DNA from 2 places in the Paenibacillus sp. ClWae2A genome. Region 1 is predicted to be linked to the other one. Evidence: riboswitches for the same ligand, from Rfam matches in the RefSeq annotation. Region 1 holds a riboswitch; the other holds the start of a gene.
The links. A riboswitch is a leader RNA that binds a small molecule or an ion and turns the genes downstream of it on or off. The one in region 1 is predicted to bind ZMP and ZTP.
Positions count from the first base shown of each region.

Region 1 (16,033 bases):
ATCGAAGTGGGTATGGTAGGAGACAACATGCGGAAGATGATGCTTCAGCGCATACCTCAGACCAAGCAACCCCATATTAAAAGGCGTGGCGATATGCAGCAGATCGGGTTGAAAGGTTTGTAGCTGCTTGTGCGTGTCTGCTCTGTTGGGTAGAGCAATGCGGCATTCGGGATATAGAAAAAAAGGAATGTTGGCAACCGATCTGACTTGAGTCTCATGGCTTCCTTCAATGACGGAGTTCGGAGTAAACAGCAGATGTTCAATTCTTCTGCGGTTCAGATGGTTACTCAAGCGGTGGAGCGTGCCAGCAACACCATTGGTTTCCGGAAGATAGGTGTCTGTGAACAAGGCCAGGCGCATCATTACCCCTCCCAAGACTCGTGATGCCAAGATCATAACAGCGGAACATTTTCCCGAGGTCAAGTGCACGTTAACTTGACGATATTCCCTGTAAATTTGTTAAAGAATATACTATACCAACTTCCATAAGTTCAACTTATATAGCGTATTCTGATATGATGTAATAACGTGTCGGCGTATATATAGCCAGAGAGATACAGGAGGCAGAGAAAGATGAACAAGTTACAAGAAGAACTGCAGGAGTTGTTACCACTCGATCAGCTTGAAGAGATGTCAGGTGAAGAAGTGGTGGGGAGTGTTGCCATGGACCTTTATCGGGCTGAATTTGCGACGATTCGAGAGAGTGGGCCGGAACTTCCGCAAGTATTGCGAGATATCATTCTAATCATGGATCTGGATACCGAGCTGTCCATGAACGGGATGACCGGTTTCCTTGAGAATGCCAGCGGGCAGTATCTGGGTGAGACGATAACAGCTATGGAGCGGATCGGCAATGAGGCAGATGCTGTGATCCTGAAGAAAATAGAACAGATGTTGTCCGAAAGCGGTGTAACGCACCGTCAATTACGAGATAATGTGAATGGCCTGTCCGAAGACGACATCACAACAAGCCTGCAAACACATGGGGAACAGATTCATGAGGTATTACAGGAGATCGAATTGGAAGCTGGGAATTTAAGCATGCAAGCTGATAACGAGGAAAGCTTCGACTTGCTGTATCAGTATGTAGATGCGAACAAAGATCTTCTGAAAAAGGAGATGCAGCACTTCTTGTCTAATTAAATGGAAAGAGGAGGAAAAATGACAAACATGAACAAACGATTAGCGACGGAATCCGTTCTGGTTACCCTGTTATTCATCATCGGTTTTGCAGCTTGGAATGTCATTCAAGGCATGATCATGACTATGAATTACGTACCTGATCTGATGAACACCGCTTCTTCTGGTACCCCATTGCAATCCAAGGTTGCTTTTGGAACTATGGTTCGGTGGGATATAACATCCATGATCATGGCTGTTGCCGGATTCGTTTTGCTCGCCGCAGCATATTATGGTCTTCGATCAGGAATGCAGCGCTGGACACAGCGTTCCTGAAGTATTGTCCAAGTAGGATACATGTTCCTTACGTTGCCTTTGCAGCACATGAATTAAAACTCAATGACAACGGCCCTGAGTCTATTAGACTCAGGGTTTTTGCTATGGCTAATGTTTTTCCGCTTCGAAGGGGAAATTTTCTAGATCCAAGGTCAAGGAAGAATCCGTTACAATGATCTTGTAAGCGCTTATCGTTTTGGATAGAGAGAGGAGGAGAGACAGAGATCATGATTACAACCAATCAGATTTATCTCGATCAGACATTGCATAGTAAAGAGGATGTATTTGATTTTATATCTGCGGAGGCAGAGCGTTACAGCATCACTACAAACCGTGCACAACTTGCGGCTGATCTGTGGGAACGCGAACGTGTCTACTCCACCGGACTTCAGGATCACTTTGCGATTCCCCATACCCAGAGTGAAGTTGTAACACGTCCGGCAGTGATGGTCATTCGATTACGGGAGCCCATTGATTGGGAATCTCATGACGGCAAGCCGGTAAAATATATTTTTGCCATCCTTGTGCCTAAAGGTCATGTAGACGTATCCCATCTGCAAATCATCTCTTCACTTGCCACCTTATTGCTAGAAGATTCATTCAAAGAAGCCATCGCAGAAGCTGTGCAGCCGGAAGATGTATATACGTTGCTTCATCAATATACGGAAGGACTGGTGTCATAATGAAAATCGTAGGTGTAACGTCATGTATTGCAGGGCTCGCTCATACTCCGATGGCGGCCAAAGCATTGGAGAAAGCAGCTCAGCAACTGGGATATGAGATCAAAGTGGAACAGCAGGGAGCTATGGGACAAGTCAATAAGCTGACGGAAGAGGATATTGCTGCAGCGAATTTTGTCCTAATTGCAGCGGATCAAACGGTGAAGGACATGGATCGGTTTGGCGACAAAAAAGTTGTGCGTGTCAAAATCGGTCATGCCGTAAGTCAGGCAGAAGCGGTATTAACCAAAGCTGTCGAGGCTGTGAACGCACAAGCTTAACCCCACCTTCCACATGAGGAGAGAGTACGATGAGAAAATGGTTTGGTGAAGCAAAAACACATCTAATGACAGGTATCTCCTATCTGCTGCCGGTCATTATCGCGGGTTCCCTGGTCGTTGCCATCTGCAAAATTATCGCATTATCAATGGGCATTACTGATCTTGATCCGTACAAAGATGGAAGCGGATTCTTGCATATTTTATACCTCGTGCAAAATGTAGGATGGAGCGGCATCGGATTATTGACGATTGTTCTGTCTGGTTACATTGCGTACTCCATTGCCGACAAACCTGCGCTGGCCGCAGGTCTGATCGGCGGGGTGCTGGCACAGCAGACCAACGCCGGTTTTTTGGGCGCGTTGATCTCAGGCTTCTTTGCCGGATACATCACCTTGTGGGTCAAAAACAAAGTTAAAATTACAGGTCCGGCCGCTGGCTCGGTACCGTTAATCATTTTACCGCTGATTACCGTTGGTTTAACCGGATTTCTGATGGCGGTCATTCTGGGTGGCCCGCTGGGCGCACTGAATGAGTATCTCATTGCTTGGGTTCAAAACATGAGCCAGAGCGGAACCAATACCGTTGTGCTTGCGATTATTCTGGGAGCGATGATCGGATTTGATCTCGGCGGACCTGTCAACAAAGCGGCATGGATGGCAGGCAATGCCCTGTTCCTGTCCGGTGTCTATCTGCCGAATATTTTTATCAATATTGCCATCTGTATTCCACCACTTGGTTATGGTTTGGCGACATTGCTGATGAAGAAACGTTTTTCCAAAACCTATCAGGAAGCGGGCAAAGGTGCAGTGATTATGGGTGTGATCGGTATCACGGAAGGTGCAATTCCGTTTACACTGCGTAATCCTGCCAAAATGATTCTGGTCAACATGTTTGCCTGTGCAACGGGTGCTGCCCTGACTGCATTGCTGGGAGCACATATCATCATGCCACCAATTGGCGGCTTATATGGAGCTGTGTCAGTAGGTACCCCAATCGCCTACCTTGCCGGAGGCATCGTCGGCGCACTGATCGTGGCGGGAGGCACCATGCTGGTGAACTTCCGCGATGAAGAAGAGAAACAACCTGCCAAGACTCAGGAAGCTTCGGTGAAGAAAAACGGGGAAGAAATCGAACTCGTTTTTGACTAAAAAAAGCATCTGGAGGGATATAGAGATATGAGTGAGAGCAATCGTACCAAAGTACATGTGATTCCACATACACACTGGGATCGGGAATGGTATTTTACGACCTCCCGTTCCAAAGTATATCTCGTCAAACACGTCAAGGAAGTATTGAACGCACTGGAGAATATCGATGGTTTTCATTATTACCTGCTGGATGCACAGGGCTCGTTGCTGGATGATTACATCCGCTGGTGTCCCGAAGATGAGGAACGGATCCGCCAACTGGTTACAGCCAAACGACTGATGACTGGACCCTGGTATACACAGACGGATCAATTGGTGATTTCCAGTGAATCGATGGTCCGAAACCTGTATTATGGTATGAAAACAGCAGAAAAGTACGGACATGCGATGAAGGTCGGCTATGTCCCGGATGCATTTGGACAATCGGCACAGATGCCGCAGATCTATCGCGAGTTTGGCATTGAACGTTTCCTGTTCTGGCGTGGTGTCTCGGATAATACTAATCCACATACCGAGTTTACGTGGGAAGGATCGGACGGCAGTCGTGTATTTGCTGTACAGATGCCATTCGGGTATTACTACGGCGGTAACATTCCGGAAAATGAGGAAGATCTGATCCCTTATCTGGAGAAACAGATTGGTGCGTTGGAACGCAAAGCCTCCACCAAACATATCTATTTCCCTAATGGGTTTGATCAGGCTCCTGTCCGGTTGAACCTGCCGGAGTTGATTGAACGCTTCAATGCGCTGGATGCAGAACGCGAATATGTGTTGAATGAACCGGAACGTTTTCTGACGGAGATCGAAGCGGATAGTCAGGATCTGCCTGTACTTCGTGGTGAATTAATGGAAGCCAAGCACATGCGGATTCACAAGTCCATTTTTTCCACCCGTGCAGATCTCAAGCAACAGAATAATCGAATTGAGAATCTGATTGCTAACACGTTAGAACCTGTACTTGCGATTAGCCATTCTCTCGGGCATGATTACCCGCATCGCATTGTTGAGGACATCTGGAAGCTGTTGTTTGAGAATGCGGCACATGACAGCATCGGTGGCTGTAACAGTGATACAACGAATCAGGACGTTGCGTTCCGTTACAAACAGGCACATGATATCGCACTGAATCTGCTCGATCTGCATATGCGGATGATTGCTTCAACGATACAGCAGGAGGAGACATTTGCATTCACCCTGTTCAACACGCTACCGTATGTGCGAGGCGGGGTTACTGAGATTGAAGCTTATATTCCGGAAGAATCCTTTGTGATTCGGGATACGAAGGGGCGCGAGCTGGCCTACACCATTGTGGAAAAAGTAGACCAGACCGATTATGTGCTTGGACAGCACATCGATCTCAATCCAAGCCGCAAAGTACATCTGCCGGAACGGGTATATCGCGCCAAATTGCTGGTGGAACTGCAAGAGGTCCCGGCAATGGGCTACACCCAGATTGTCTTTGATTTCAGCCAGGGCGCTGCACCTGTCATTGAGCGACGTAACGGAGACACGATTGAAAATGAACATTTCACCATTGAGCTACTAGAAAACGGCACCTTGCAAATTACAGACAAGCGGTCAGGCCAAGTGTATGCAGATCAAATGGTCTTCGAAGATAACGGGGATGACGGAGATTCCTACAATTATTCTCCACCTGAGCGGGATCTGATTGTTTCTTCGGCAGGTAGCCAGATGAGTGCAACGACCACCCAAACGTCTGTATCCCAGACATTATCCCTGCGTTTCACGCTAGATGTTCCCTACGATCTGGAAGAGCGCGCCGCAGGCATCACGTCGGGTGCACTGCCAATGCAGGTGCAGATATCTCTTCGCAAAGGAGAGAAGCTGATCCGCTTCCAGGTTCAGGTACAGAATGAGGTGTTCAGCCACCGTCTGCGTGTCCTTTTTGATACAGGAATTGCTTCCGCCCTATCCATTGCAGACCAACCGTTTGGTGTAATAGCTCGTCCAACCTCATTGCCAGAAGTGGAGGTATGGGAGCGCGAACAATGGCAGGAGAAACCGATCACCATTGAAGCGATGCAGAGTTATGCCGGGTTGAACAATGGTTCGCATGGTATGGCTGTGATGACGGAGGGTGTACGTGAGTATGAGATTGTTGGCGAGCAAATGAATACCATTGCCCTCACCTTGTTCCGCACATTCGGTTTCATGGGTAAGGAAAATCTATTGTATCGTCCTGGACGGGCCTCCGGCGAGAAAATTGTAGCAACACCAGACGCACAATTACTTGGGGAATTGTCCTTTACCTTTGGTCTGCATATCCAGACTTCTGGATTCAACGAAGCGAATGTAGCCCGTGCTGCGCGTGAATATTTAACACCGATCAGCAGTTATCAGCTGTGCGACTTTTTGAACGGACGACTGATCTTTGCTTTCCGTGATGAGGAACGTGTGCTGGAACCCGACTACAGCCTGATGTCGTTCAGCGACGATTCCAACGTGGTGTTAAGCAGCTTCAAGAAAGCAGAGCAGAGTGAAGGATACATTGTACGTGTCTTCAATCCGTATTTGTCACAGTCTGCTAACGTGAACATGCACTTCAATCAGGCTGTACATGCAGAGCGTGTATCCCTTGCGGAACAACCACTGGAACCTCAACAGAGGTTAACCGATGGAGAAGAGGTCGTTCGTTTGCCGGAACTTGCTCATTGTAAATTGATGACTGTACTTGTATCGATATAAAGTGAGCTTTAGTTATACACAATCCTGATCAGAAGGGAGGTCGGATATCGGTATGATTTTTCCAACTAAACGGTTGAAAAAGCTGTTCCACCTCATTCATGGTGAAGGACAGGAACAGTCTTGGACGAGCCAAGCACTTGCAGACAAGCTGGAAGTTACGGTGCGTACCATTCGGGATGATCTGAAAAAGTTGGATCATATCCTAGCGGGGCATGGCGGGAGCCTGGAATCCAAACGTGGGCGGGGATATTCCATTCGTGTGCATGATGCAAAGCGGTATGATGAGCTGTTGGAGAAACGGAAGGATGATCGGCAAAAAGGTGCGCCCGTACCTGGATCGCCTGATGAGCGTATCCGTTATGAATTGTTCAAGCTGCTTGGTGAACCGGGGCATATCAAGATGGAAGACCTCGCTGATCAGCTGTATATAAGCCGTGCAACGATGAACAATGATCTGAAAATCATTCGTCAGATTCTGGAGAACTACCAGCTTCAGCTTCAGATCAAGCCAGGACATGGTGTGAAGGTCGTCGGAGACGAGCAAAGGTTCCGTTATTGTCTTGCCGAGTACGCCGATGCGCGAGATGAAGAACTGGGACCGGAAGGCATGACTGCTGCACAGGAACGTTTGCTGTATCCAATCGAACCCGCACACATCCGCGAGATCGTCATTCGCCATGTAGGCAAACAGAATGTTCGTATTGCAGATGTGGCCCTGAAAGATCTGATTACGCATCTTGCTGTTATGGTATTGCGTATTAAACAGGGGCATGAACTGGAGCAATTCGAGAAAGTGGAGGCGAATGTTCAGGATCAGCAACTTGCGCAGCAGATTATTCAGGATCTGGAGTCGTTATTTTCCATTCACTGTCCAGTCGGAGAGCGAGATTATCTGTTGCTTCATATTGTTAGTAAAAAAATGACCGCTACCGATTGGAATGGACTACGAAGTGACCCATTATATGTTGCTGTACAGCAGATGCTGGGTCATATCTATGATCGGTACACCTATGATCTGCGGGATGATGACCGCTTGCCGAATGATCTCTATGCCCATCTGAAGCCCATGATTACGCGCTTGGAACACGGCATGAACATGCGGAATCCACTGTTGGGACATATACGTAAATATTATCCGTTGGCCTATGAGATTACGATCAGTGCAGTGAAACAGCTACAGACATACGTACCTCATGAAATCAATGACAGCGAGATTGGTTACCTGGCTCTCCACATTGGTGCAGCATTGGAACGTAAATATCAGATTCCTCATCGCAAACGGAAATCCGTGTTGCTGGTCTGTGGATCAGGATATGGCACAGCCCGTATTCTTGAATCCAGATTACGTTCTTTATTTGCCGAGCTGGAGGTATCTCGTGTAGTTTCGCTACGGGAGTACGAGGAGATGGGGAGTGTGCCCGAAGATTTGGTCATTTCCACGATCCGGTTACGTGAGTCCAAAGGCAAGCCGTCAGCTGTCATTGCTGCGATTCCATCGGAACGCGACATGGCAACGATCACTCATCTGGTGCGAACCAGTGATGAGCAGGAGGAAATGACGCTGCTGCGTTACTTTGATCCAGCGTTGTTCATGTTTCGGTCCGATCAGCCTGATAAAATGACACTTATGGCTGAGATGAGCAGGGCACTGTTGGAGAAGGGAATTGTGACGGAGCAGTTCTGGCCCGCTGTGCAGGAGCGGGAAAAGATGGCTTCAACGGCGCTTGGAAGAGGCATGGCGATTCCGCACCCCATGGAGCTGAGTTCAACTCGTACGACCGTATCGGTATGTCTGCTCGAGAAGCCGATTCCGTGGGATGAGGACAATGAAGTACATGCTGTATTTATGTTATCCATATGTAAAGAGGATTACGAACAGGCTATGGGAATCTATGATCTGTTTGTAGAGTTGATCCGACAGGAGGAGCAGCTGGAAAGCCTGCGATCCTGCGGCAGCTTCGATGCCTTTGCCCAACTTGTATGTGAAACGTTGAGTCTGAAAAGTACCGAAGTGTATTAATATATATATTCACTTATGGATTATTACACGGACACTCCGAGTACAGAACAACTTTCCAATCGCTGTTATCCCCAGATTTTTCTGATTCCCTTATATAAAAAGAAAAAACCGTCTTTCATCAGATTTTTTGTCTGATAGAGGACGGTTTATTTCGTTTACACAAACTATAGATTAAATATGTTTGGAAATAACCTCTTCCAGTCCTTGAGCGACAGAGTGCGCACCCCGCGCCAGATGTCGTTCATACAGATGCAGGCGGACAAAACTTTCATCCGTGCCCATCGCTTCAGAGAATATTCCACTGAGCCCACGAGCGCGGCGGTCGATCTGTAATAGCAGTTCGAGCGAATCGCCCATGGGATAGAACAGCACTTCCAACTCATCCAGATGCCCACGGAATTTGTTTGTTGGTACAAATTCAAATTCTTGTACAAATGGCAGATTGCCGCCCAGCTTTGGTGCGTAGTCATTGGTTACTTCGCGCAGCTTGAAGCCAAGGATATCAATTGCATCGAGCACGGTGTTCATGTCTCTGCTAGGAACAACATGCAATCTATCCCGGTCGGATGGGTCCACCGCGCTTGAGATGTCGAGGCCCGTTTCTACCCACACTTCTGCACGATGCAGTGTAATAGGCAGATTTTCTGGCAGGTCAAATGAGAAGTCTTTCTCCAATTTGGCCCCAGGCTGTAATGTGAAACCTTCGGTGAGTAAATATTTGGATATAACGGCTGTTTCTTTTACTTTGCGATCATCGTGCTCCCGTATGTAATGGGTTTTGATTGAAAGATAGATTCGATCTACATTCTGTTCCACATCTCCACCTTCAATGTACACAACCCCCGAAATGATTCCTCCAGGTGTGACCTCTGGTGTATGCAATTCCGTATTTACTTTGGCTGCTCCAACACCTACACTGGCTAACATTTTCTTGAAAAATGACATGCGCTCAACCTCCAGATCAGATGGTTTATTTTATGGGATACATACGGCTTCGACCTTAATACGGAAGCTGGAAGAAATGCGTTTCAAATTTTAGTAAAGATATATCACATATCTAAACAGGAGATTCACCTAGCTGATGTCGAATGTTAGAATAAAGGGATTTTTTGTCAGGAGCTACTCCAGAAGTATGATTAACCAGACGGGAGGATCAGACCGATGCGTAAAAGTACAATATTTTGGATTACGGGAATAGCGATAATTCTCTTGGTGACTCTGCTCATATACAGCTATGTAATTCCAAGTGTGAGTGCACAGGATGTTGTGATGGCAGGCACAATCAGGCAGATTGATACGGATGCAGTTGAGATAGAGTTAGAGATAACGCGTAAAAGAGAAGACAAGGATCAGCATATGGTGTATCCCGTTGTCCCGGGATGGGAAGGGGTCACATTTACTGAAGAACAAGATGATGCGTGGTACATGCCTTCGTCTGTAGGCAGTTCCTATTTGGATCAAGTCATTCTGGAAAAGTATCTGAAGGGGCAGGGGAAAACCATGAAATCAGCTGATAGTCTGATGGGATTTGCGATACCTGATGAGATAGGGAGCTACAAGTTGCGGTTAACGCTCAGATCCTTGGATGGAACGACTCAGCCGCTTGAGAATCCCATGGTGTATTATGTTCACAACGAGCATTTGTTAGGGAAGGATCTGAGTTGGGTTACGGGTGAGAATCTGGAGATCAATAAGGAGCAATCAGAATGATGAATGTATATGAATCGAATGAAATCACCGTACGTTTCTTGGAAACAGAAGATGAACAACATCTGGTGAAGTGGCTGTCAGACCCGGAAGTTCTTCAATACTATGAAGGGCGTGATAAGCCGCATGACCTGGAGCTGGTAAGAGAACATTTTTACAATCATGATGATGATGCTACCCGTTGTATCATTGAGTATGGAGGACATCCGATTGGATACATTCAGTTCTATGAGCTTGAGGAAGAAGAACGAACGGAGTATGGTTATGGATACACGGATGAGATCATCTATGGAACGGATCAGTTTATTGGTGAGGTAGACTACTGGAATAAAGGCATTGGTACACAGTTGACGCAATCCATGCTGGCTTATCTAATTAATGAAAAACAAGCCCGTAAAGTGGTTATGGACCCTCAATCCTGGAACTTGAGAGCGATATCCTGTTACGAGAAATGTGGTTTCCAAAAGATTAAGCTGTTGGAGAAACATGAGCAGCATGAGGGACAGATGAGAGACTGCTGGCTCATGGAATATGCTCCTTAGATAATACTAAAAGTTATTTTGAATCATAGAAACAAGGAGGAATAATGGATGGATGAAAGATATCCGATAGGACCATTTGTACACACGGGTGAAGTTACTTTGGCACAGCGGGAGAAGTGGATTCAGGACATTGCTGAGTTGCCTGAACGCGCACGAGAAGCGGTAAAGGGACTGAGTGAAGAGCAATTAAGTCTGCCGTACCGAGAAGGTGGATGGATGCTCAAACAGGTCATTCACCACATGGCAGACAGCCATATGAACAGTATGATTCGTTTCAAGTTGGCACTGACAGAGGATACACCTACGATTCGACCTTATTATGAAGAGCGTTGGGCTGAACTGAGTGATTCAAGGGACCTGGATGTTGAATTCTCTCTTCAGATTCTGGATGCCCTCCATCGTCGTTGGGTGTTTCTGTTAAACGCGCTGACAGATGCAGATTATGCCAAACAATTTTATCATCCCTCATCGGAAGAAACGACAAGACTGGATTATAATCTGGGCATGTATGCTTGGCATGGCAAACATCATGTTGCTCACATCACATCGCTTAGAGAAAAACTGGGAATTTAAAGAACCAATAGATCTGTTATGAAAGGAGTGCATCATGACGAACATACATATACGGTTCTTAAATGAGAATGATCCATTTGTAATCTTGCAGGCTTTTCAAGCACAGGGATGGCATAAATCTGCCGAACAGTATCTTCATTACCTGGCTGAACAACAGAATGGGGAACGCGTAACCTTGGTAGCCGAGTTGAATGGAGAATTTGCCGGATACGTGAATGTATTGTGGCATTCCAACTACCCGTCTTTCAGGGAACAAGGCATTCCCGAAATTAACGATTTCAATGTACTGATGAAGTACCAGCGCCAAGGTATTGGTTCACGGTTGATGGACCGAGCAGAGGAAGTTATTCTGGAACGAACGGATGTAGCAGGCATTGGTGTAGGTGTGTTTTCCGATTATGGCAAAGCGCAAGTTCTATATGCCCATCGCGGGTACATACCAGACGGTCACGGTGTACACAAACATGATCATTACATTCAGCCGGGTGAAGAAACGATTATGGACGACGATGTTGTACTTTATCTTACGAAGAAGTTAAAAGCCACGCAATAATTTCATAATATATACAATGATGAAAGATGTCATGTATACTAGTTGTTAAATATCTGTTGTGTGTGACTGGCGTAAACGTGGAGTGAACCACGAGGAAGCACATATATTATATGCCGTACGCCTGGGCAAAGTGTTTGATCTTTTGATCAAACACTTTATTTATTATTCAGGGAACGAAAGGATTGGTGGCGGCAATGAAAATGGCGTTTGTTTTATTTGATGGAATGACAAGCATGGATTTAGCTGGATTTTATGAAGCTGTGACTTGGCTAGCGATTCTAAAAGTAAAGGAAAACGTATCATGGACATTCTGCGCAGATAAGGAGGAAATTTCAGATGACCGTGGGCTGAAAATGAAATCCGATGCAGTATTGCCTCATCTAGGGGATTTTTGATCTAGTATTTTTTCCTGGTGGGTTATCAACTAGAACGCTTCGATTTGATGAGGATTTTATGCGATGGGTCCGAACGGCAGAGAACGTCACTTATAAAATTTCTATTTGTACCGGGGCTTTACTGCTGGGGGCAGCAGGTTTCCTGAATGGAAAAAGGGCTACTACGAACTCATCTGCTTATGATTTATTGACTCCTTATTGTGCAGAAGTAATTTCAGCGCGTGTAGTGCGTGATGGTAATACGGTAACTGGCGCGGGGGTTACGGCTTCCATTGACCTGGGACTATACTTGGTCGAAATGTTAACGTCTACGGAGATCGTCCTTCAAGTTCAGCAAAAACTAGAGTATCCGTATTATGAATCTGGTAACTTAAAAGATGTCTACATGCACACTAAGGGGTAGGGGGTAAAAAGATGACTATTCGCCTTTTTCAAGCGATTGATCAGCCAGCCGTGCTGAAAATGATGACGGATCATCATTTTCAATTTCCTTCGTTTATACGCGATCAGTATCCTGCGCGCTGGGATTCATTTTTAAAAATGACGGATGAACGTATCAGTGCTTATTATGTCATGGTTGACGAAGCAGATGTTGTCATAGGTCATGCTGGTTACATCTTTCAGCCTACTGTTAACCGGTATGAAATCGTTGGTGTTGTTACATGCAAATCACACCTTCGACAGGGAGTAGCCCGTACACTAATTACAAAAATATGTATGAAAATAGCTGAATTCGGCAGTGGTGATGTCATGCTTTACACACTTGATCATGAAGAAAATGAAGCAGCGCTCGTATTTTATGAACGAATGAATTTTCAAAAAGAAGGTGTTGATATGAATTATTATACCTCGGGGTTTCATAGACTTTCACTTGTTAAAATCCTATAAGGGAACTTCAAGAAACTCATTGATGACCTAAGGCTAATGCTCATTCTCCGAACGGGTAGTATACCTATACATCTGTCTTTTAAGAAATTTCGATCAGAGCAGCGCTTAATCAGTGGAAGCATAAAAATGTACTTCAGTTAAAGTTTCATGTACTTCCAAAGAAAGATGATAAAAAAAGCTGTCCTGCATGTTATACTCTATTGGAATTTGAGGAATGATAAGCAGGATGTTGAGAGATTAGATGATCAGAGGAGTGAGTGATCCATGTTTAGCAAAGTCGGCCAGGTTATGTTGTATGTCAATAATCAAGATGAGTCACTGGCTTTTTGGACCGAAGTCGCTGGATTCCACATTGTGGATGAAGTAAACCTTGACGAGGGCATGAGATGGATTGAGATTGCGCCTACCCCAAATTCGCAGACGAGCATTATTCTCCATGACAAAGAGTTCGTCGAACGGATGTCGGCGGGTGTAAATCTGGGCACACCTTCGTTAATGTTCTTCACTGAAAATCTGGATCAGTTATATGCCGACTTGTCTGGTAAACATGTAACGGTTGGAGAGATTGTCGAGATGCCCACCGGACGTGTCTTCAACTTTGCTGATAATGAAGGAAATTACTTTGCAGTCTTGGAACGGGCAAAGTAAATTACAACTAAAAACTGCTACGATTGTAAGCGATCGACATTCATGTCGGTCGTTTTTTTTGTTGGGAAAAAGCTTATGTTTTGGAGTAGAAAAAACGCAAGAAAAATAGAGAACTACTGGGTAAAAATGTTATAATAGAGTGTGGCTGATTTAACGAAAATGATGAGGAATGAACAGTCGGAAATGAAGGTTTGGATGGAGAATTTAAGGAGGAATGTGGTTGTGGAAAAGACGATTAAAAGTGTACAGGATCTATATGATATGCTCGATGCGGACTTCAGATCTGCCAAGCAGTTTTGGGAACCTTTCTATGAGGATCGGAACAGACCAATACCCTTTTTCCCAAACAAACCGGATGAAAATCTGGTAGCGCATGTGAACGCAGGTGTGCTGACAGGCGGGAAGGCACTGGAACTGGGGAGCGGCCCGGGCAGAAATGCGTTGTATTTAACCCGCCAAGGCTATCAGGTAGATGCTTATGATCTTTCGGAGACAGCCATTGCCTGGGCTAAAGAGAGGGCGGCAGAAGAGCAACTGGACGTGCATTTTGAATGTCGCTCCGTGTTCGAACTGACCCCAGAACAAGAATATGATCTTGTCTACGACTCGGGTTGTCTGCATCATCTGTTACCACATCAGCGCATTCCCTACATAGAGATGATCCACAATGCACTCCGGCCTGGAGGAACCTTTGGAATGACTTGTTTTGCTCCTGGTTTTGGCGATATTGGTGGGCCGGAGATCGTTATGAATGATTGGCAGGTGTATCAAGAGAAGTCGATGCGCGGTGGTCTTGCGTTCCCGGAGGAGAAGCTTCGCTACATGCTGGAAGATGGCTTCGAATGTGTGGAGTTCCGTGCAATGAAGGCGATGGAGCAGCATGAACCATGTTTTGGTGTACCTTTTCTGTGGGCCACGTTGTGGAGAAAGAAAGATTCGTAAGCTTATATGGGGATATGATCGATTGAAAATAGAGGAGGGGGAGTATCGAAATGGAAACAGAAACAGAAACAGGAAGAAGGCACTTTATCATTACAGGCACATCCAAAGGGATCGGTTTACAACTTGCAAAGTTATTATTGGCTAAGGGGGATTACGTTTACGGTATTTCACGCGGGCGTTCGGATCTGTTGGAATCAAGCGAGGAATGGAGCGGGCGTTACAGCCATGTTCAGTACGATCTAGCCGATCTTACCGGGATTGATGATTTGGTTACACGTTTATTGGACGAAATTCCGTCTCAGGAAGCCGATTGTATTGGACTTATTAATAATGCAGCGATGCTGGAGCCTCTAAGACCTATCGATCAATGCAGTGCGGCAGAGATAAGTCAGAGTCTCAACATCAGTCTTGCAGCGCCAATGATATTGAGTTCATCTTTTATCCAACAAACGAATCACCTGTCCGCCAGACGTAAAATTGTCAATGTCTCATCGGGTTCGGCAAGTTATCCCGCGCCTTCCATGGCAGTGTATTGTACATCGAAGGCAGGCATGAACATGTTCACCCAATGCGTATCTTTGGAGCAAACGGGCCGACAGAGCTCTGTTGAGATTATTGCTTTTGATCCGGGGATGGTCGATACGGAGTTACAGGCTGTTGCACGAGGCAAAAGTGCAGAGGAGTTCGCTCTTGCAGGTATGTTCAATCAAGTATATGAAGCAGGACAATTAAGATCGCCACGAGACGTAGCGATGCAGTTGATCGAGAGGATGGACGCACAGAGTGATGCAAGCCATGTTATACACACTATGGAGAGCTAATATGATATACGTATTTCGGATCGTTTTCTTTACGAAGTATGGATACCTTTTGATATAAGCCCAACTTCCCTGTACACTGGAATCAGCGATCGGAAATACGATTCGTAACGGTAAAGGTGATCCTGCAACAACGGAGTCTGATCACCTTATTCAACCTTAGAAGATCAGAAACGTGGTGAAGTCTCTTGTTTAAAATTATGCTCATTGAAGACGATGAATCGTTATTCAGTGAAATCAAGGAACGTTTGTCCCAATGGTCGTATGACGTGTATGGTGTGCAGGACTTTGGCAAGGTATTGCAGGAGTACAGCGTAATTCAGCCGCAACTGGTCATTATTGATATTCAGTTACCTCAATATGACGGGTTCCATTGGTGCCGGATCATTCGTTCGCACTCCAATGTCCCGATTATCTTTTTATCCTCACGGGATCATCCTGCGGATATGGTCATGTCCATGCATTTGGGGGCAGACGATTTTATTCAGAAGCCGTTTCACTTCGATGTATTGATTGCCAAGATTCAAGCGACATTGCGGAGGGTGTACAACTATAACACAGAGCATACTGAACTCCGAACCTGGCGTGGTGCGGCTATTGAATATGTGAAAAATACACTGACCTGCGGGGATGAATCT
Region 1 is NZ_JAULSQ010000002.1:1,065,764-1,081,796, reverse strand. Features, by position in the region: gene QVE09_RS11050 (glycosyltransferase family 4 protein) at 1-363, opposite strand, end outside; gene QVE09_RS11045 (DMP19 family protein) at 574-1,143, shown strand; gene QVE09_RS11040 (hypothetical protein) at 1,171-1,455, shown strand; gene QVE09_RS11035 (PTS sugar transporter subunit IIA) at 1,683-2,138, shown strand; gene QVE09_RS11030 (PTS fructose transporter subunit IIB) at 2,138-2,455, shown strand; gene QVE09_RS11025 (PTS fructose transporter subunit IIC) at 2,485-3,603, shown strand; gene mngB (mannosylglycerate hydrolase) at 3,631-6,309, shown strand; gene QVE09_RS11015 (BglG family transcription antiterminator) at 6,362-8,329, shown strand; gene QVE09_RS11010 (sporulation protein) at 8,501-9,274, opposite strand; gene QVE09_RS11005 (hypothetical protein) at 9,491-10,039, shown strand; gene QVE09_RS11000 (GNAT family N-acetyltransferase) at 10,039-10,578, shown strand; gene QVE09_RS10995 (YfiT family bacillithiol transferase) at 10,627-11,151, shown strand; gene QVE09_RS10990 (GNAT family N-acetyltransferase) at 11,186-11,704, shown strand; ZMP/ZTP riboswitch at 11,757-11,838, shown strand; gene QVE09_RS10985 (hypothetical protein) at 11,899-12,099, shown strand; gene QVE09_RS10980 (DJ-1/PfpI family protein) at 12,092-12,502, shown strand; gene QVE09_RS10975 (GNAT family N-acetyltransferase) at 12,514-12,987, shown strand; gene QVE09_RS10970 (VOC family protein) at 13,252-13,635, shown strand; gene QVE09_RS10965 (class I SAM-dependent methyltransferase) at 13,858-14,577, shown strand; gene QVE09_RS10960 (SDR family NAD(P)-dependent oxidoreductase) at 14,628-15,398, shown strand; gene QVE09_RS10955 (response regulator transcription factor) at 15,584-16,033, shown strand, end outside.

Region 2 (16,033 bases), on a different contig from region 1:
ATTGGTGTGGTCATGAGCATTAAGTTGTATGGACAGGAAGAGGAGGATGAACTTCTCATGGGGGAGCAGCAACCCCGGTTGTCGGAACGTTTATGGAATATGCTCAAGAAAGAGAAAAGTGCTGTGTAACTGTTGAGTCGGTGCAGTGAAAGTAAAGTGGTGGGACGTATAACGTAATCGTTCGTAGGAATGAAGAGGTTGATTTGCCCTGTAATCAGGTGCAGATCAGCCTTTTTAACATGACTGGTGAGAAAGTGTGAATGAGAGATAGGAGAAGAGAGAATCGATACAGAGGGTGTCTTCAAGCTTACCGTAAGTAGAGATGTACCTGAAAGAGTCGGGAACAGAGTGTTAAGCATGGTGCGGAGCTTCAGGTGCCAGCTGCTAGGAGTTAGGAGTTAGGAGCTATCGAACCTGGCGTGTCTTATTCGGGGATTTGTAGTGCCCGGAGAAAGCTAAGGAATCTGAGACACGTTAAATCAGCATAAACAGCCTTTTGTAGCGTGTTGGTCAGATGATTTTGGGGAATAACGTGTCTCGTGTTCCTTACCATTTCAAAAAAAGACCTGAAGGCCAAATAAGACGTTCTCGGTTCCTTAGAACATTGACTGTTCATTCGTGAGAGTCATTCGCCAGGGTCAGTCAGCACAGACTTCAAGGCTTTTTGGACGCTGACATTTGTCATCGTATAACTTGCCTGGGTTTAAACACACATTCTAGTAGTACGTGTTCAAAAAGGTGGGTTTTCAGTACCGAGAAGATGGGATGAAGCTAGAAATGGAGTAGTGGAGCGTAGGATAAACTACGTGAGCAACCAAAATGTCTCCTTCGGAAGCAACCTTCGTAAGCCTCTCGCTTATTTTGTCTGAATTTCATATTCGACGTAGATGATGCAGCTAGGCATCCTTCGTAATCAAAAGCGTTTTTTTTGAACAACCTCTAGTAGATTTATTGCAAATGCTAGGTTTACTTCCGTTTCTACCGGGCATACTGATAGACATGAGAGAGTTGCAGGTAGCGTGATCAGAGAGCCGAGGGGGAGAACGGAATGAGCAGACGAATTGTAAAGCAAATTGGACTTATTATTGTATGTCTTATGATGATTATCATGATGTGGGAAGGTCAGAAAACGGATGCAGCTGTGGCGGCCACGACGATTCCTGAACAATCGATTCGCTTGCGTATTCTAGCAAACTCGGATGCACCGGGCGATCAATTGGTGAAACGCGAGATTCGGGATGCTGTCGTTGCTCAAATGGGCGAGTGGGTAGCCGAACTGGAGAATCCGCAAAGTCTGGATGAAGCGCGCCAGGTTATTCGTGAGCATTTGTCCGAGATTGAGAATAGAGTAGGAGAAGAGTTGGCCAGTCGCGGTTTAAATTATGAGTATCAGGTGGAGCTGGGTTCCGTTCCGTTCCCGACCAAACTATATGGGGGTACCGTCTATCCTGCCGGAGATTATGAAGCGGTTCGGATCACGCTGGGGGAAGGCAAAGGTCAGAACTGGTGGTGTGTGTTGTTCCCGCCGTTGTGCTTCATTGATGCAGGGACCGGGGATGCACTGGCGAAACCTTCAACAGTATCAGCCGCCGCTGCTGAACCAGGAGATGCCGAGGCATCTGTGCAGGGAGATACACCGGAAGCAAGATTCTTTCTGTGGGATATGGCTGTGAAACTGTGGAGTTGGGTAACTAGTTTGTTCGCATAACAACGTATTTATACTATGGTAAAGGGCGGCTTCGATTCAGGGAGTTGCTCTTTTGGTATGAATCGGTGGCGAGCTTATAGTGAGACTCATTCGTGGAGTGAAGTGTGAAGGGCATCCGAGTTGGGACAGGTATGTTATAATTACATATAGTGCGTGTTCAAAAAGTCTGGCTTTCAGTACCAAGAAGATGGAATGAAGCTAGAAATGGAGTAGCGGAGGTAGGAAAACTACGTGAGCAACCACAATGTTCCCTTCGGAAACAACCTTCGTAAGCCTCACGCTTATTTCTGCTGAATTTCATATTCGACGTTGATGATGCTGTTAGGCATCTATCGTAATCAAAAGCGTACTTTTTGAACAACCTCTTATATTGAATATGGATATGAACTAACCTACTTGAATTTTAGGAATGATGATATATGAGCAGAGAAAACGAACCAGTTCAACACACCTCTGAGATGAGGGATGGTAGAGAAGAACGTGATATGAAAGCTCCGGGAGAGCCAGTCACCGAGATGTGGGATGTACGTGTCTTGGTGAGAGCTGAGAACGATCACGGATTGGGTAATATTGAAATGTTGGATGTGAAAAAGGGGAGCGCCGATCAACAGGCGCTCGCCGACTTGCAGGCTGCCGCAGCCTGCATTCGTCAAGGTCAGACGGTAGCCTTTCCGACCGAGACGGTCTATGGCCTGGGTGCCGATGCACGTAGCACAGCAGCCGTGGAGGCCGTATTTGTCGCCAAAGGCCGACCTTCCGACAATCCACTGATTGTGCATATCGCGCACCGTGACCAGTTGGATGCTCTGGTCACGGAAGTGAACGAAACAGCCGAAGCGCTGATGGCGGCCTTCTGGCCGGGACCACTGACGCTGGTGCTGCCGGTTAGGCCGGGGGCGGTGTCCCCGCGTGTCACCGCCGGTCTGGACACGGTGGCCGTGCGCATGCCGGACCATCCGGTGGCCTTGCAGTTAATCGCGGCGGCGTCATGCCCTGTGGCTGCGCCAAGCGCCAACCGCTCCGGGCGGCCAAGCCCGACACTCGCGTCTCATGTGCGCGAGGATCTGGATGGCCGCATCGGCGGCATTGTGGACGGCGGCCCCACCGGGGTGGGCGTCGAGTCCACGGTGGTGCAGGTCGGTGACGACGGTACCGTCACCATCCTGCGCCCTGGCGGCATTACGGCGGAACAGCTGTCCGCCGTTGCCGCCCGTGTCGCCACGGACCCCGCGCTACTCGCGGAGGGGGCCGATGGCGTGGGCAGCCAGGCGCCGCGCTCGCCGGGCATGAAGTACACGCACTACGCACCCGCAGGGGCGCTGTGCGTGGTAGAGGGGCCGCCCGCAGCGGTGGCGGCCTGGATCAGCGCCGCCCTCGCAGAGGCGGCGCAGCGCGGAGAGCGCACCGCGGTGCTGGCGTTCGCCGAGCACGCGGAGCAGTACCGCGCCGATGCCGTGTTCTCGCTGGGAGACGCCAGCGAGCTGGAAGAAGCAGCGCGCCGGCTATACGCCGCGCTGCGCAGCTGCGATGAGCAAGGCGCCACATATATTGTGGCTGAAGCCTGCTCACGCGAAGGGCTGGGAGCAGCCGTCATGAATCGGCTGCTCAAGGCTGCGGGGAACCAACTCATACAAGTTGGCAACCAGCAACCCTCTTAACCTCTCCTGATCATACAGTCAGGGGAGTTGCTTAACTTTTTCCAAAAAAAAAAATCAAGATTCTATAAAGCCAGCATCCAACCATAGATCCGTCGCCGTTTGCCTTTCATCGGTCATGTTTAGGTCCTTGTCCGCATATCGTGTACAAGAACCTTTACGTGACTTGGGGGTATGGGGATGTGGGATGTGTCTGCCCATGTAGGGCAGTTGGTAACCATTTTGATCATGGCTGTTGCGCTTGGCCTCGATGCGTTCTCACTCGGAATCGGAATTGGCATGAAGGGCATCCGGCTGCGGGATGTATTGCGAATCAGTACAGTAACGGCGCTATTTCATATCATCATGCCGCTCATCGGCATGTATATGGGCAAATACGTCAGCTCCCTGCTCGGTGACATTACGACGTATGCGGCAGGTGGATTGCTTGTTTTGCTGGGTGCTCATATGATTCTAAATGCATTCCGTGAAGGCGATACAAAGCTGGTTGACCACCGTTCCCTACTGGGCGTTGTTTTGTTCTCCCTTAGTGTAAGTGTGGACTCGTTTTCCGTTGGTGTGTCCCTGGGGATGTTTAGCAGTGATCTAATCTTAACCGTACTTGCTTTCGGGTTGTGTGGCGGGGTGATGTCGGTTATGGGTCTGCTATTAGGCCGTCGGGTGAGCCAGAATCTCGGGGATTATGGCGAAGCTATTGGTGGCGCAATCTTGCTTGCGTTTGGACTTTTGTTTATATTTTAGAATAAAACTTGAGATATCATATCAATCGCATCATATGTAAAATGGGGAGGCTAACACAATGAAACATATTTTATTCGTATGTACAGGCAATACGTGCCGCAGCCCCATGGCAGAGGGGCTTTTGCGAAAACTGGCATCGGAGCGCGGCATTCAGGTGGAGGTTCGTTCCGCAGGTGTGGCAGCAACGTCGGGTATGCCGATCTCCCGTCATGCGGAAGCAGTTTTGAGAGATCATAACGTTGAAGGTCCACCTCATTCCACACAGCTTAGCTCTAACCTGGTAGGTTGGGCCGATCTGGTTCTTACATTAACACGGAGTCATAAGCAGCATGTCATGCAGGTGTTTCCCGATTCAGTCCACAAAACCTATACATTGAAAGAATATGTGGAGGATGATGAACAGGTATTAAGTGATGTTCAGGAGTTGGACAGCCTGTTTGCAACGCTGGAGATGAAACGTGCCCTTGGGCAAGAGATTCTGGCATCGGAGCGTGAGCGAGCCATTGAGATTAGACAACGAATCCCAAGTTTCGACATCTCTGATCCGTTTGGGGGAAGCCGTGATGATTACAATATAGCTGCAGCTGAGATTCGGACGGCATTGGACCGGCTTTTGGATAAGCTGGGATAAATCTGATTCTGCGGGGCAGGTTATAGAAATAGGACATGTGATGTAAATTAACCGTTGATTTTAGCCGCGGGTTGTTTTATGATGAAGGGGAAAACAGGGATCCGGTGTAACTGGCGACGAAGTGGGCATAACCACGATGGAGCACCGGAACAAACGGCCGGTCGCCTGGGCAAAAGAGCAATTCTGCGTTACCCGCAGACTGCTCTTTTTTTCGTCTTTCATCTGATTATTCGCTATAATAGTACCTGAGATGCCGTGCAAGAATACGAAGGACAGCCAAGAGACAGCGGGCATGATTTTATCGGGAGGCGATGATAGGATGACTATAGAGTTAGATTCGGAACAACCCGGATTGCAGGAACAGACCGCGTCTATTCTGCATGAACTGGCGCTTGCTGGACAGCTTGGGCCTGGACAGATCGTTGTGATCGGTACAAGCACAAGTGAAGTCGCAGGCGCTCGGATTGGTACGAGTGGTGCCATTGAAGTGGCACAGCAGCTTCTTGCGGGTATACGCGAGGTGCAGGAGGAATTCGGTTTTGACACGGTATTCCAATGTTGTGAGCATCTGAACCGTGCGCTGGTAATGGAGCGTTCTGTGCTTACTCGTCTTGGATTGACCGAGGTTGGTGCAGTACCCGTGCCCAAGGCCGGAGGTTCAATGGCATCCGCAGCATATCGTTCGCTGACCGATCCATGCCTGGCTGAACATGTGCAGGCCCATGCGGGACTGGACATTGGGGAGACGATGATTGGGATGCATCTCCGGCATGTAGCCGTACCCTATCGTACAGCGCTCCGCTATGTTGGAGATGCACGTGTGACCACAGCGTTGACTCGTCCGAAGTTGATTGGCGGCGAACGCGCGGTGTATCGTATGGAAGAACAACCAGATTCGACATTTTGTGACTGATATCTTCAACCAATATAAAGCTAAATTAGACTTTACACGAAAATGGAGAGTGCAACACCAATCTGAAGAAGCAAAGCGTTCGCCTTTATCCCCGGATTTTCCCCTTATTATAAGGAGTTCAGAAAAATCTGGGGATAACAGCGATCGGAAGATGGTGATGCAATCGAAGTCAGGAGTGTAACCACTGTAGTTTCGCTTTATAACTTCACTTATAACTGGGAGGAATTTAATCATGGAACAATTGCGCAAGAATGACCCGGCAGTACTGGAAGCGATGAATCTTGAACTGAAACGTCAACAGAACAACATCGAACTGATTGCATCCGAGAACATCGTAAGTGAAGCAGTAATCGAAGCATTGGGATCTGTTCTGACCAACAAGTACGCTGAAGGATATCCAGGCAAACGTTACTATGGCGGTTGTGAGCATGTGGATGTCGTTGAAGACATCGCGCGTGATCGTGCCAAAGAATTGTTCGGAGCAGAACACGTGAATGTTCAACCTCACTCCGGTGCACAAGCGAACATGGCAGTATATCTTGCAGCGTTGAAACCTGGTGATACTGTACTTGGTATGAACCTTGCCCATGGTGGACACCTCACACACGGTAGCCCGGTGAACGCATCCGGTTTGCTGTACAACTTCGTAGCATACGGCGTACAGGAAGATACATTCCTGATTGATTATGATGAAGTACGCAAAGCGGCTTTCAAACACCGCCCTCGTCTGATCGTTGCAGGTGCAAGTGCATATCCGCGTACCATTGATTTTGAAAAGCTGGCTTCCATCGCCAATGATGTAGGTGCTTTGTTCATGGTGGACATGGCTCACATCGCAGGACTGGTTGCTGCTGGTTTGCATCCAAACCCGGTTCCACATGCGCATTTCGTAACAACAACAACACACAAAACGCTGCGTGGACCTCGTGGTGGTATGATTCTGTGCCGCAAAGCATGGGCAGCAGCAATTGATAAAGCCGTATTCCCTGGTTCCCAAGGTGGTCCTTTGATGCACGTAATTGCTTCCAAAGCGGTAGCATTTGGAGAAGCTTTGCAACCGGAGTTCAAAACATATGCACAGAACGTTGTGAAAAACGCACAGGTTCTGGCTGAAACACTGATCGCTGAAGGATTGAACATCGTATCCGGTGGTACAGATAACCACTTGATGCTGATCGACACACGCAGTGTGAACATCACAGGTAAAGAAGCTGAGCATGTACTTGATTCCATCGGGATTACCGTGAACAAAAATGCAATTCCATTCGACCCGACAAGCCCGTTTGTAACGAGCGGTATTCGAATTGGTACACCTGCTGCAACTTCCCGTGGCATGAACGAAGAAGCGATGGTAGCGATCGGTAAGATCATTGCTAAAACATTGAAAAATCCAAAAGATACAGCGAAGCTGGATGAAGCCCGTGCAGAAGTGACTGCACTGACAGACCAATTCCCGCTCTATACCGACCTTAAATACTAAAAAACTTTGCTCATGCTGTTTGTATTTGAGATGTTCTTAAAATGGGATACAAAAAAACGAAGCAGACAGAATGAGACCGCAGAAGCGAAGCGTTCGCCTTTATCCCCGGATTTTTCCCTTGTTAAAAGGAGAATAAAAAAATCTGGGGATAACAGCGATCGAAGGATCATTCTGTAGGCGGAGTGCCATTGTATTCATCATTTTCATTTTCTCAATGACATAACAGCATGAGCAAAACAGGACCGGATGGATCATTTTCCGGTCCTGTTTTTTATAGGATTCGGTATTCTGTAATGATTGGGTGCCCTTTGATGGTGTAATTCGTTGTTGGTGATGATATAATATACAGGATTTATCGAGCCCATGAATGGTGGCTAGGTATATTTGGAAATGCTGAACATGAAGAACTTACCGGAGGGACAAATTAGATGGGAAAATTAGTAATATGTGATCACCCTTTGATTCAACACAAACTGACGTTTATACGCGACATGCGTACGAATACGAAAGATTTTCGTGAATTGGTGGATGAAGTAGCAACGTTGATGGCTTATGAGATTACAAGAGATGTGGAACTGGAAACGATTGATGTACAGACACCTGTAGCTGCAACACAAGGTAAAGTCATCTCTGGACGTATGCTCGGACTGGTGCCGATTCTGCGTGCAGGACTCGGAATGCTGGATGGCGTTGTGAAATTGTTGCCAGCGGCAAAAGTTGGACATGTTGGTCTGTTCCGTGACCCGGAAACACTGCAACCGGTAGAATACTACACCAAACTGCCTACAGACGTAACAGAGCGTCAATTGATTGTAATTGATCCGATGCTGGCAACGGGTGGTTCGGCAATTGCAGCTATTGACGTGCTCAAAAAACGTGGCTGTACCCAAATCAAAATGATGAACCTGGTTGCAGCACCGGAAGGCGTAAAAGCTGTGCAAGATGCACATCCCGATGTGGACATCTATGTAGCAGCATTGGACGACCGTTTGGATGATCATGGTTATATCGTTCCAGGGCTTGGAGATGCAGGAGACCGTCTATACGGCACTAAATAAGCATATTGCATGCGGAGTAGAAAAGGGGCTTTGCTCGAATGTCCAACAAAATTAAAGTCATGACGATTTTCGGGGTGCGTCCGGAAGCCATCAAGATGGCTCCGCTTATTTTGGAATTGCAGAAACACCCTGAGTCTATTGAATCTATTGTTTGCGTAACTGCGCAGCATCGCCAGATGTTAGATCAGGTACTTGAAGTTTTCGACATTCATCCCGATTATGATCTGGATGTGATGAAAGACCGTCAGACATTGAATGAAATTACGATTCGTGTATTAGGCGGTCTGGAGCCAGTATTGGCTGAAGCGAAACCGGATATTGTACTGGTTCACGGGGATACATTAACTACCTTTGTGGCGAGCTATGCAGCATTCCTGCAACAGATTCAGGTAGGGCATGTGGAAGCGGGGCTGCGGACGTGGAACAAGCTGTCTCCATATCCGGAAGAGATGAATCGTCAGCTGACGGGAGTACTGGCTGATCTACACTTTGCGCCTACGGATTGGTCTTCTTCCAATCTTGCCAAAGAAAATAAATCAGAGTCTAGTACGTACGTCACAGGCAACACGGTAACAGATGTGTTTCAATATACAGTACGGGAGGACTACACACACCCGGTACTTGATTGGGCCCAAGGCAAACGCCTTGTGCTGATGACAGCTCATCGCCGTGAATCTCAAGGCGAGCCTCACCGCAACATTTTCCAGGCCGTCAAACGGATTGCTGACGAATTCGAAGATATTGCCATCGTGTACCCGGTGCATCCAAGTCCTGCTGTGAAGGAGCCGGCTCACGCGATTTTGGGGAATCATCCCCGTATTCAATTAATTGATCCACTAGACGTAGTGGATTTGCATAACTTTTACCCGCACACTCACTTGATTTTGACCGATTCAGGCGGTTTGCAGGAAGAAGCGCCTTCGTTTGGTGTCCCTGTGCTCGTATTGCGAGATACGACAGAGCGCCCGGAAGGTATCGAAGCTGGAACGCTGGAACTGGTAGGTACCGAAGAGGAACGTGTGTATGAACGGACCAAAGCTCTGCTTACAGACAAAACCCTGTATGCAAGCATGAGTCAGGCTGCCAATCCATACGGTGATGGACATGCTTCGGAAAGAATTGTCAATGCGATTTTGCACCATTTTGGTGTAAATAGTGAGCGTCCGGAATCATTTCACAGAAAATTCAAAAAATAATACAATTTTTCTGACGGATTTATAAAGGGCATAGCATACAGTTAAACTGTACGGTTTACGCGGGTTTATGGGCTTTGAGGGTCTGTATTCCCGTCGTTTTCCCCTTTAAAACGCTAAAATCATTCAATTGACAAAGGCTCTCATCATTCAGTAAAATTAACTGGGATTGCAAGGGTGGCGTGGAAAATGGCCGATTCGAACAAACCAAATTCATCCCGTAACCATGACGATAATGTATGGAAAGCGATGGGACTCGTGACAGCTTTTGGGATCGAGATTGCCATTCTCGCTGTTGTCGGATATTACGCTGGCTCCTGGTTGGACAAGACCATCGGAGGTAACGGAATATGGATCGCCGTAAGCGTTCTCTTTTTTCTTGCGGCAGGCGGTGTAAGCATCTACTTTATCGCGAAAAAATTCATGGGGGAAAGTGATGAGTGAACTAACCAGATACCGCAGATCGATGACTGTTTTCATCATGTACTTTCTTATGATTTGTTTTCTCGCAGCGGCCTTTATGCCACGTGTGGAGACAATTGCTTTGGGACTGGCCCTGGGTACAGGAATTAGCTGGATCAATGCATTTTACTTGGGCTACAAAGTAAGGAAAATGTCTGATGATGCGGCAGAAGGTAACTTGAAGCGTGTGAACCTGGGATTTTTGACAAGAGCGGCACTCGCTGTGCTCGGTATATTCATATCGATGCGCTTTCCGCAGTACTTCAATACATATGCGGTTGCAGGCGGTCTCGTCATTGCACAATTTTCCTTACTGATTATAGGGATTGTCCATTCCCGCAGAGCAGAATGATTTAAGGGCTGCAGCTTTCAAGTCGAGAAAGGGGTGAGAAAAATATGCATGAAGCTCCAATTATTATGCTTGGCGGATTTCGACTGGATCTATCGGTTCTGTTGATGCTGGTCGTTACAGGTGCAATTGTTTTTATTTTTGCTGTACTGGCAACACGGAGATTATCCGTTGAAAATCCCGGCAAGCTGCAAAATTTTATGGAGTGGGCAGTAGAATTCGTCCGCAATCTGATTTCCAGCACAATGGATATGAAGAAAGGTAAACATTTTATCTCTCTCGCTCTTTCCATGATTATGTTCATTTTTGTAGGGAATATGCTCGGCCTTCCGCTCGTGGCTGTATCTGAGGTAACAGATGTTAGTCAGGCACAGGTATTCGGTAAGCCGATTGTTACAGCGGTGGAGGCGTTTGAAGAAGCGCATGCCAAGGACCCTGAAGCACACCCACACGTTGAACTGGCCTGGTGGAAATCACCAACAGCCGACTTGTCTGTAACAATGGGACTTGCTCTCGTAGCGTTCCTTGTATCTCATGGACTAGGATTGTTCCGTAACACCAAAGGGTATCTCCAGCATTACTTCAAGCCATTCGCTTTGTTCTTGCCAATCAACTTGATTGAGACGGCATCCAAGCTGTTGACACACGGTATGCGTCTATTTGCGAATATCTTCGCAGGTGAGGTACTGATCGCAACGATCCTGAAACTGACCACATTCAAAGTGTTTGGTGCTATTGCAGCGATTCCGCTACTAATGGTGTGGCAAGGCTTCAGTATCTTTATCGGCGCGATCCAGGCATTTGTGTTTGTTATCTTGATGATGGTGTACATTTCACAGAGCATCGAGACGCACGACGAGCATTAAGTTTCAAGCCCTACGAAGATTTCTTCACCAGGCTGAACAATAAAAAATTCGATTTATCATTTTAAGGAGGATATACAAATGGGAGCAATGGCATTAATCGCAGCAGCAATTGTTGCAGGACTGGGCGCGTTTGGCGCAGGTATTGGTAACGGTATGGTAATCAGCAAAACGGTGGAAGGTATTGCCCGTCAACCGGAAGCAAAATCCACTCTTCAAACAACAATGTTTATCGGTGTAGGTTTGATCGAGGTATTGCCGATCATTGGTGTGGTACTCGCGTTCATGTTCTACGGTATGGCTTAATTAAATTTTAAAGGTTTGGCGGGGAAGGCCATAGCCATCCGCGCCTTCTTTTTAGGTAATGTCCGCTACCTGCGGATGAACGTTTCAAGGATACCTCCAGGAAGGAGTGAACAGATTGAGTTTCATATGGGAAAATACGCTTCTTGCGATGATTGCATTTGTAATTTTATATTGGCTGCTTAGCCGTTATGCCTTCGGGCCTTTGTTCTCCATCATGGAAAAACGTCGTGAACTCGTGATGACGCAGATGAATGAGGCTGCACAGACTCGGGAACAGGCCATTGCCTATGTGGAGGAACAAAAACAAGCTCTTGAGCAAGCACGCCAAGATGCTTACGACATCATTGAACAGTCCAAACAAACGGGTGGCAAACAAGCTGAATCGATTTTGGCTGATGCAAAAGCTGAAGCTAATCGTCTGAAAGACGATGCAGTACGCGAAATCGAGAGCGAGAAGAACAAAGCAGTCGCAGCACTTCGCAGCGAACTGGGTACAGCTTCCGTTCAGATTGCATCCAAGTTGATCAAAAAAGAAGTTGAGAACGGTCCTGCACAAGAAGAGCTTGTGAACCAATACCTCAATGAGGTAGGAGGCCGACAATGAGCCGCGATACGATTGTTGCCAAGCGTTATGCGAAAGCATTGTTCGAAGTTGCTCTTCAGCAACAGCAGGTGCTTGAGGTTGAACAGGAACTGGTTGCAGTAGTCAGTGCATTGACTGGAGATGCTGATATCGAGAAATTTATCGTATCCCCTAATATTTCTGATGAAGCCAAGCAGAACGTGATTCACTCAAGTCTTGATGGCAAGGTATCCGATTCAGTCCTTCGTACAGTCTTGTTGTTGATTGAGCGCGGACGCGTTGAATTGCTGGGAGACTTGCTGAATGATTATCGGAAGATCCAAGGTGAGTCGCTGGGCATCGCTGATGCACGTGTCTACTCGACTTATGCGTTGAATGATGAAGAAAAAGAAGCGGTAGCCCGTGAATTCGGTGGCCGTGTGAATAAAAAGATTCGTATCGAGAACATTGTTGATCCGACTCTGCTGGGCGGATTGAAAGTCGCCATTGGCGATACGATCTATGACGGCAGCTTGGCTGGCAAGCTCGAACGTCTTGAGCAGTCTTTTAACAGACGAGTACAGTAGATTGGGGTGAGGACACTTGAGTATCAAACCAGAAGAAATCAGTACATTAATTAAGAGCCAAATCGAACAATACAAGACCGATATCGATGTAGTCGAAGTCGGAACGGTAATCGAGGTTGGTGATGGTATCGCTCGTGTTTACGGACTTGAGAACGTCATGTCCAACGAGTTGGTTGAATTCCCAAGCGGTGTTATGGGACTCGCCATGAACGTGGAAGAAAGCAATGTCGGTGTCGTTATCCTGGGACCTTACTACGATATTCGTGAAGGTGACCAAGTGAAACGTACGGGTCAAATCATGCAAGTGCCTGTAGGCGAAGCATTGATTGGACGCGTTGTGAACCCGCTCGGTATTCCTGTAGATGGCAAAGGGCCAATCGCTACAACGGAATTCCGTCCGGTTGAAGGTAAAGCACCAGGCGTAATGGATCGTAAATCGGTTCATGAGCCGATGCAAACAGGGATCAAAGCCATCGATGCAATGGTTCCAATCGGTCGTGGACAACGTGAGTTGATCATCGGTGACCGTCAAACAGGTAAAACATCCATCGCGATTGATGCGATCCTGAACCAAAAAGGTAGCGGCATGAAATGTATCTATGTGGCTATTGGTCAGAAACAGTCTACGGTTGCTCAAGTTGTGGAAACTCTTCGTCGTAAAGGCGCAATGGAGTACACAATCGTTGTAACTGCAGCAGCTTCCGATCCATCACCACTCTTGTACATCGCACCGTATTCCGGTTGTTCGATGGGTGAGTACTTCATGTACAAAGGCGAGCACGTTCTGGTCATCTATGATGACTTGACCAAACAAGCCTCTGCATACCGTGAGCTTTCCTTGTTGCTTCGTCGTCCACCGGGCCGTGAGGCTTATCCGGGTGACGTCTTCTACCTGCACTCCCGTTTGCTGGAGCGTGCTGCGAAGCTGAATGATGAACTGGGTGGTGGTTCTTTAACCGCACTGCCGTTTATTGAAACACAAGCTTCCGACGTATCTGCATACATCCCAACGAACGTAATCTCCATTACGGACGGACAAATCTTCTTGGAAGCTGACTTGTTCAATGCTGGACAACGCCCGGCGATCAACGTAGGTATCTCCGTATCCCGTGTCGGTGGTTCTGCTCAGATCAAAGCGATGAAAAAGGTTGCAGGTTCCCTGCGTCTCGACCTCGCTCAATATCGTGAGCTTCAAGCGTTCTCCCAGTTCGGTTCCGATCTGGATAAAGCGACTCAGGCCCGCCTGAATCGTGGTGCGCGTATGATGGAAATCCTGAAGCAAGGTGTTAACCAGCCTCTGCCTGTAGAACAACAGGTTGTCAGCTTGTACACCGCGGTTAAAGGATTCCTGGATGAGATTCCAACAGGTGATGTTACTCGTTTCGAGCGTGAGTTCCTCGCGTTCATGGAGAGCAGCCATCCGGAGATTCTTGCATCCATCCGTGATACTAAAGAATTGACTGCAGACAACGAAAATGCACTGAAAGGTGCAATTGAGAAGTTCAGAAAGAGCTTTGCTGTCTCTGTCTAAATAAATGATTGCAGGTGCGGAGTTGTCTAACCGATTCCGCATGTCTGCATGTAATACTTTGACTCTGTCAAAAAAGATGATGCTTACGATGTAGTTTTGACTTTGTCAAAACTAGTGGTGATGCTTACGAAGTAACTTTGACCCCGTCAAAGTTTTGAGGTGGTGAAATCATGGCAAAAGGCATGCGCGAAATTAAGCGGCAAATTAAAAGCGTACAAAGCACCAAGCAGATCACCAAAGCAATGGAGATGGTAGCTGCTGCAAAACTGCGTAAAGCGCAGGAAAAAGCGGAAGCAGCCCGTCCTTATTCGGAGAAACTGAAAGAAGTTGTAGCTAGTATTGCATCAAGCACGCAAGGCATACAGCATCCGATGCTGGAGAGCCGTCCGGTCAAAAAGACAGCTTACCTAATTATTACATCGGACCGTGGTCTTGCAGGTGGATACAATGCGAACGTTTTGCGTCAGGTTAATCAGACGCTCAAAGAGCGCCACAACTCCCAGGATGACTACGAATTGTTCGTCATTGGACGTAAAGGACGCGATTACTTCAGACGTCGTGAAATGGCGATGGCATCCACAACAACGGATCTGTCGGATTCGCCTTCATTTGCAGACATCAAATCCATCGCACACGAAGCTGTTCATGGGTTTGAACTGGCTGAATTTGATGAATTGTACATTTGTTATAACCGCTTTGTGAATGCGTTGACCCAGATTCCTACGGTAGAAAAACTTCTTCCGATGGAAACACCTGAGGTAACTGCTGCGGAAGGACCAACGGCAAGCTACGAATACGAGCCGTCTGCTGAAGCTGTACTGGAGGTTTTGCTTCCGCGTTACGCGGAAACGCTGATCTATGGTGCACTTCTGAACGGTAAGGCAAGTGAGCTGGGTGCGAAAATGACGGCAATGGGTAATGCAACCAAAAATGCATCCAAACTCATTAACGACTTGTCATTGACCTATAACCGTGCCCGTCAAGCGGCGATTACGCAGGAGATTACGGAAATTGTGGCAGGTGCCAACGCAGCACAAGGCTAACCGTTTTTTTATTAATGAAGGCTTGCAGAGCAAAGATAAACGAACGGTACATTATTTTTGCAAAAGTAGCAGGCTTGTAGGAGGGGAACGTTAAGATGAACAAAGGACGCGTTGTGAGCATCATGGGTCCGGTTGTTGACGTCGAGTTTGATCGCGGCGGTCTGCCGGAAATCCTCAATGCCATTACGATCACTACAGTAAGTGAGAGCGGCGTTAGTGTAAACCTTACACTCGAAGCTTCGAAACATCTGGGTGACAACCGAGTACGTTGTATTGCGATGTCCTCCACGGATGGACTTGTTCGTGGTATGGAAGCTTTAGATACAGGAGCACCAATCTCTGTACCCGTCGGAGAAGCAACACTGGGTCGTGTATTTAACGTACTCGGTGAAGCAATTGATACTGGCGGTGCCGTAGCTGCTGAGCATAAGAACCCGATTCACCGTTCAGCACCTGCATTTGATGAACTGACTACCCAAGCAGAGATGCTGGAGACAGGAATCAAAGTTATCGACTTGCTCGCACCATACGCTAAAGGTGGTAAAATCGGTCTCTTCGGTGGTGCCGGTGTAGGTAAGACGGTAACCATTCAGGAATTGATCAACAACATCGCACAAGAGCACGGCGGTATCTCCGTATTTGCGGGTGTTGGTGAGCGTACACGTGAAGGTAATGACTTGTATCACGAGATGAGTGATTCCGGCGTTATCAACAAAACAGCAATGGTCTTCGGACAAATGAACGAGCCTCCAGGCGCACGTCTTCGTGTAGCTCTCACAGGTCTGACGATGGCGGAATACTTCCGTGATGAAGAAGGCCGTGACGTGTTGCTCTTTATCGATAATATCTTCCGTTTCACCCAAGCGGGTTCAGAAGTATCTGCCTTGCTTGGACGTATGCCTTCCGCAGTAGGTTACCAACCTACGCTGGCAACAGAAATGGGTCAACTGC
Region 2 is NZ_JAULSQ010000004.1:278,905-294,937, forward strand. Features, by position in the region: gene QVE09_RS15860 (FtsW/RodA/SpoVE family cell cycle protein) at 1-129, shown strand, start outside; gene spoIIR (stage II sporulation protein R) at 1,049-1,708, shown strand; gene QVE09_RS15870 (L-threonylcarbamoyladenylate synthase) at 2,194-3,366, shown strand; gene QVE09_RS15875 (manganese efflux pump MntP) at 3,544-4,104, shown strand; gene QVE09_RS15880 (low molecular weight protein arginine phosphatase) at 4,163-4,735, shown strand; ZMP/ZTP riboswitch at 4,832-4,913, shown strand; gene QVE09_RS15885 (TIGR01440 family protein) at 5,055-5,648, shown strand; gene QVE09_RS15890 (serine hydroxymethyltransferase) at 5,881-7,128, shown strand; gene upp (uracil phosphoribosyltransferase) at 7,557-8,186, shown strand; gene wecB (non-hydrolyzing UDP-N-acetylglucosamine 2-epimerase) at 8,225-9,382, shown strand; gene QVE09_RS15905 (AtpZ/AtpI family protein) at 9,569-9,823, shown strand; gene QVE09_RS15910 (ATP synthase subunit I) at 9,816-10,193, shown strand; gene atpB (F0F1 ATP synthase subunit A) at 10,238-11,056, shown strand; gene atpE (F0F1 ATP synthase subunit C) at 11,135-11,359, shown strand; gene atpF (F0F1 ATP synthase subunit B) at 11,475-11,963, shown strand; gene QVE09_RS15930 (F0F1 ATP synthase subunit delta) at 11,960-12,508, shown strand; gene atpA (F0F1 ATP synthase subunit alpha) at 12,525-14,039, shown strand; gene atpG (ATP synthase F1 subunit gamma) at 14,210-15,082, shown strand; gene atpD (F0F1 ATP synthase subunit beta) at 15,178-16,033, shown strand, end outside.
Region 2: another riboswitch for ZMP and ZTP. It lies ahead of QVE09_RS15885 (TIGR01440 family protein); the one in region 1 lies ahead of QVE09_RS10985 (hypothetical protein).